One region of the Shewanella sp. SM74 genome, then DNA from elsewhere that is predicted to be linked to it. Evidence: riboswitches for the same ligand, from Rfam matches in the RefSeq annotation. Region 1 holds a riboswitch; the other holds the start of a gene.
What was found. Region 1 has a riboswitch for cyclic di-GMP ahead of gbpA (N-acetylglucosamine-binding protein GbpA). Riboswitches for the same ligand answer to the same signal wherever they lie in the genome.
Positions count from the first base shown of each region.

Region 2: it holds a riboswitch for cyclic di-GMP, as region 1 does, so the genes downstream of both, L5M49_RS08495 (glycosyl hydrolase family 18 protein) here and gbpA (N-acetylglucosamine-binding protein GbpA) in region 1, are expected to answer to the same signal.

Region 1 is NZ_JAKKRZ010000004.1:117,088-120,279, forward strand. It holds gene norR (nitric oxide reductase transcriptional regulator NorR) at 1-96, shown strand, start outside; gene L5M49_RS06260 (TMEM165/GDT1 family protein) at 147-701, opposite strand; cyclic di-GMP riboswitch class I at 1,112-1,211, shown strand; gene gbpA (N-acetylglucosamine-binding protein GbpA) at 1,335-2,780, shown strand.
Region 2 is NZ_JAKKRZ010000006.1:145,191-148,382, forward strand. It holds gene L5M49_RS08490 (ROK family protein) at 161-946, shown strand; cyclic di-GMP riboswitch class I at 1,320-1,408, shown strand; gene L5M49_RS08495 (glycosyl hydrolase family 18 protein) at 1,522-3,192, shown strand, end outside.

The DNA of each region.
Region 1 (3,192 bases):
GCGAATCAACAAAATTGGGCTGCGTGTGCAAGAATATTGCAAATCGATACAGGTAATTTGCACCGACTTGCAAAACGGTTAGGTTTAAAAGAATAAAATATTGCGTGAAGAAATTTTATTCTGCAGCAAAACCCCTGCCTCGATTCTTAGAAGAACAGTGTTGCTACGCCTAAGAGTGCGAACAATACGGCGCAGCCACGATGTATCCACAACATAGGCAATTTTTCAGCGCTGAAGTGGCCTGCGATCACTACGGGTACGTTAGCAAGCAGCATGCCTAAGGTTGTGCCAGCAACCACCATAGTTAATGAATCGTATTTTGCGGCTAATACCACAGTTGCGATTTGCGTTTTATCCCCCATTTCGGCGATAAAAAACAGGATAAAGGTAGCGAGAAAGGGGCCCATTTTATAGAAACGGCTCTCTTCTGCATCGACTTTATCTGGGATTAACACCCAAAGAGCGATCGCGAAGAAGGACGCAGCCACTAAATAACGTGCAAGATCTGGGCTTACCCAGTTAATGGCCCATTGACCAATCCAAGCGGCGGCAAAATGGTTAAATAATGTCGACAGCAAAATACCTAAAATAATGGCGGTTTTATTTTTAAATCTTGCGGCGAGGATTAGTGCAAGTAATTGAGTTTTATCACCAATTTCGGCGATAGCAACCGTAAAGGTTGAGGCAAGTAGGGCTTCCAAGTGTGATCCTTTAGGGGTGGTTATGACATAAGCACAATAAACCGTCCACCCCTAGGTGCGGTAATTGTGCTCAGGTCTTGCTGGGCAAATCTATGATTTGCTGTGAACACCATGGCATGTTGCCAAGTATGTTGATGTTCACCCTAGATGACGATGGTTCGAAATCCAGTTAGCTACTCCCCCGAAGCGAGGTGGGCATTATACCTAGGTAAGATTTAGTTTCAAGCACGAGTTTATAACAGTAGGTGCTGATAAATGTTTGACGGGTGTCAGAAAAATACCGATTCACATTCTGTAACTTAATGAATGTAAATGAATTATTTTTTGACAACGTTGTCTTTTGTTGCTAATTTAGCCAAGTCATTTCTACTTAGTTACATACTGTTAACTCGTAGTGACTCAATGATAACGACTGTATTTGGCAAACTAATTGAAAAGTTAGGACGCAAAGCTTCCGGTCTAAGGTTGTAAATGGATTTTTTAGTGAACTAAGATAGCGGAGTTGCCGCAGAATTCGATTTCTGTGAAAGATAAACGACTGCTGTTTAATGCTGTTGTTTGCCCAAATACCACTTTTATATCTAAGCCTATCATTATGTTTAGGATGATAGGCAATCAATGGAGTGCATTAAAGTGGCAAATCCTACTGTTTTTTCCCCTATTTCTAAATTGAGTTTATTGGCCGCGGCAGTAATGGCGACGAATGCGTTTGTGAGTATCTCTGCGCAGGCGCACGGTTATGTTGTGGCACCTGAATCGCGTTCATATGCCTGTAAAACAGGTAAAAATGCCAATTGTGGTGCGGTGCAATGGGAGCCGCAAAGTGTTGAGGGGCCATCGGGTTTTCCTGAATCAGGTCCTGCTGATGGCAAATTGGCGAGTGCTGGCAATGGTGCTTTTTCACCTTTGGATGAACAAAGTCCGAGCCGTTGGGCAAAGACGGATATTAAAGCGGGCTGGAATAAGTTCAGTTGGCAGTTCACAGCAAACCATGTCACCCGTAATTGGCGTTACTATTTAACTCGCCAAGATTGGAACCCAAACCAAGCTTTGAGTCGAGCGAGCTTTGACTTAGCACCCTTTTGCGTAGTTGATGGTGGTATGGAACAGCCGCCTAAGTTAGTGACCCATGACTGCTACGTGCCAGAAGGTCGCAGTGGTTATCAAGTGATCTTGGCCGTGTGGGAAGTGGGAGATACGACGAATAGTTTCTACAATGCTATCGATGTGAACTTGGGCTCGGGTCCTGTTGTGCCGAGTGAATGGCAAGATGTGGGGGATATCAATCCGTCACTCGATCTAAAAGCAGGCGATAAAGTGATGACCCGGGTGTTTGACGCCAATGGTGAGCAAGCGGCTAAGCAAACAGTCATTACCATTAGCGATGCGACTCAAGGTGATAAACAAAATTGGCCTTTCCTATTAGCAAGCGCGATTAATGCCCAGCAGTCCCAGTTAAAAGCGGGACAAAAAAATGCATCGGGTGTGATTGAGCCTGTGTATGGCAAAAACGACATTTTTACAGCGAAAAACTCAGGTATTGAGCGTGTCGAAGTAGGATTTGATTTAGCTCCTGCTCCGGGCAACAGCTTAGAAGTCACTTCACTTGCCGATGATTATCAAATTATCGATGGTGCGGCGAAGGTCAGCTTTGATGTGACCAGTAACGCCGAGATGCTAGTGTCAGCGTATTTGTTTAGCCATGATGGCACAGCGGCAGGTTTTGTGAGCCAAACTGTTAACAATACCAGTGCTAGCTTAGTGTTAGACGTCGTTGAGCCTAAAGCTGGGCATTATCATTTGCAGGTAAAAGCTGAGCCTAAACAAGGTGATGTTATTCAGCAGAACTTTGATCTCTTCTTAAAGGACCAAGCTCCTGCACCAGAAGCTGATTTTGTATTCCCAGCAGGCGTGAAAGGTTACGTTGCAGGTACTACAGTGTTACAGCCTAAAAATGGCAAAGTGTATCAATGTAAGCCATTCCCTTATAGCGGCTATTGCGTGCAGTGGTCGGCTTCTGCCACTGGATTTGAACCAGGTGTTGGCGCTTCTTGGGCTATGGCGTGGACTGAGCTGTAAATTAACTTTTTGAGTTAATCAATTCTCAACATGATGTGATTGGGCTTAAACATATCCGTGTGTTTAAGCCCTTTTTGTCTGCATCGGATGGAAAAAGACCGGCTTTATTTTGATTCGAGCCTAATACAAGATTACAGGTATTCTCAACAAAGGTAGCGCTTTTGTTGGCTTGTATATTTTCGTTTATCACAGCGCTATTAAGTTGTTACCGTACCGTTTGCTGCCCTTCTTTGTTCACAACTGGCTTGCCCACTGGGTTTGGCTCTGTTAATGTCCCAAACTATCTATTTAATCGATGCTTATATCGGTACATTAATTTGGGCTATCACAATTGAAAGTCATGCCATTTTTCAATAATCGATTTAGTTAGCCTCAATGGCTACTGGGTTGAAACATTCAAAAGCTATTGGGG
Region 2 (3,192 bases), on a different contig from region 1:
AAGTGAATTAAATAAAAGGTTGGTCATGTTTTAATTAGGACTTGTTCCTTAAAAATTAGCAACTTAAGTTTTATTCAATCGCTAACATTTGGACCCTATGCTAACATTTGCCATCTCTACTCGGGGTCAGAGTGGGGCACATGTATCAGTGGAGTAAGCGATGCAAATACTAACAATAGATGTGGGCGGTACCAAAGCCCTGTTCGAACTTCAGCTCGCGGGGCATACAGAACAATATAAAATCCCCACAGGTGAAGGTTTTAAAATTGAAGAGTTAAATAATCAAATTGCGGCGTTTGAACGTGATTATGATTTACAGCATTACCAACTAGCGATTGCCGTACCTGGACTGGTACAAAATAATCGTTTGGTTTCTTGTAAATCTTTACCCGGACTCAATGGATTGAGCTTCGATACAGTCAAAACCCAGGGTGAGCTTAAGTTTATCTGCAACGATATCGATGCGGGTATGCAAGCGACTTGTGATGCCAAATATGCCTGTGAGTTATTGGTCATGTGCGGCACTGGGATCGGTATGTCTATTGCTTTTAATGGACAAGTCTTTACGGGAGCGACGGGCGTGGCGGGGGAGTTGGGGCCTTGTCGCGTGATGACAGAATCTGGTGAGTTTAGTTTAGAGCAACTGGCCAGTGGCGATTCAGTGCGCAGCCGCAAAATCTCCACTCAGGATGATTTATATCGCGCGGGCAGTTATCTCGGCATGGGATTAGCGTGGGCGGTTAATTTATTTAATCCCAATCGAATTTGGCTTGCTGGCGGTATGATGAATAGCGCTCCTTACTACAAAGGCTGCCTCGAAAGCTTAAAGCAAATGGCATTGAGCGCGCCCTTAGCTGAGATGAAAATCAATCGTGTCGATGATATGGAAACCTTGGTTTGCCGCGGTTTATCTGTGATGCTCGCAAGGGACTATCCTCGTGCATAAGGATCATAAATAACCCCGTGTATAAGGATCATAAATGCCCCGCGCATAAGGATCATCATGTTGCTCGACAATGGTTTGCGCCATGAATGTTTAGTGATTGGGTTTTAGCTGCATAAGTGACGTAAATTGTGAAATATAAAGCAGGACTTGTGATGCCTTTGGCATATCGAGTCCTGTTTTTTATTCTTAAAGTATTCAGATAATCCTCATTACCCAAAGTAAATATTAGCGATAGTTTAATTTGCATAATTCCTTTCTTATCAGATGACTAGTTCTATTTACGATTTTAGCCAATAACGCAGTTGATAATATTTTGTTGCAATTTTATTGCGCTTACGCTTATGCTGATATTTACAATGACAACGTTGTCATTGTGTGTAAAAGGCAAACCAGTTGAAAAACTGGGACGCAAAGCCTCCGGTCTAAGGGTTCGTCTGTACCTATGATAGCGGGGATACCACAGGTTTTTCTTCGTGCAGTTGTCAGTCGTTTTGCATGGTTTTAAGAGAGTGCTGTTTCCTGTCTACGCTTTGTTTGCCTTATTGATTCATATAAAAATTCAATAGGGATATCTCATGTTCAAGACTCAAATTTCAACATCAGCCTTGCTAGTGGCATCAGCGCTGGCATCTACCATCAGTGCCAGTGTTTTTGCAGCGGCGCCCGGTAAACCGACTTTAGGTTGGGGCGAAACTAAGTTCGCTATTATTGAAGTGAATCAAGCGGCTACCGCTTACAATCAATTAGTTACGGTGAAAGATGCCGCCGATGTCTCCGTCAGTTGGAACCTTTGGAGTGGCGATGTGGGCAATAGAGCCCAAGTGTTACTCAACGGCAATGTAGTTTGGGAAGGCCCATCTGGCGCGTCGGGAACCGCTAACTTTAAGGTGAACAAGGGCGGCCGTTATCAGATACAAGTACAACTGTGTAACAGCGATGGCTGTACGGCGAGCGATGCTAAACAAATCCTCGTGGCTGATACCGACGGCAGCCATTTAGTGCCACTCAATGCTCCCCTAAAAGAAAACAACCGTCCCTATGCTAATAAATCAGGCAAAGTGGTGGGCGGTTACTTTGTCGAATGGGGCGTATACGGTCGTAAATTCCCGGTCGATAAGATACCTGCACAAAACTTAACCCATATTTTATATGGCTTTACCCCAATTTGTGGTGGTGATGGCATCAATGATAGCTTGAAAGAAATCGAAGGTAGTTTCGAAGCGTTGCAACGTGCCTGTAGTGGTCGTGGTGATTTTAAAGTTGCGATTCACGATCCTTGGGCAGCGATTCAAATACCGCAGGCGGGAGTGAGTGAGCATTCAGATCCTTACAAAGGTAACTTCGGTCAATTGATGGCACTTAAGCAAGCACATCCAGATTTGAAGATTTTACCTTCGGTCGGTGGTTGGACCCTCTCGGATCCCTTCTTTTTCTTCGGTGATAAAACCAAGCGCGATATCTTTGTCGCTTCGGTGAAAGAGTTTCTACAGACATGGAAATTCTTCGATGGCGTGGATATCGACTGGGAATTTCCAGGGGGAAATGGCGCTAACCCAAATTTAGGTAATGCCAATGACGGTGAAACCTATGTGACTCTGATGCGTGAACTGCGGGCTATGCTTGATGAACTAAGCGCCGAAACGGGTCGTACCTATGAGCTGACCTCAGCTATTAGCGCTGGTGACGATAAAATTCAAAAAGTCGATTATCAGGCTGCTCAGCAGTACATGGATTACATCTTCTTGATGAGTTACGACTTTAATGGTGGTTGGACTAATACTGAACTCGGCCATCAAACCAATCTGTATGAAGCGAGTTGGGATCCCAATACCCGTTACACCACAGCTAATGGCGTTAATGCGCTGTTAGGCCAAGGTGTGACCCCAGGGAAAATTGTGGTCGGTGCCGCTATGTATGGCCGCGGTTGGACAGGTGTCAATGGCTACAGTGGTAATAATCCTTTCACGGGGACGGCAACGGGCAAAGTAAAAGGTACTTGGGAAGCTGGTGTGGTGGATTATCGTCAGATAGCGAACGATTACATGGGAAGTGGTTGGACTTACAGCTATGACGAAACGGCCGAGGCGCCATCTTTGTTCAAGGCATCTACTGGCGATTTAATCACTTTCGATGATGCTCGTTCAGTTAAAGCCAAGGGGCAATATGTGCTTTCTAATCAACTTGGTGGGCTTTTTGCGTGGGAACTTGATGCCGATAATGGTGACATTCTGAATGCCATGCACGAA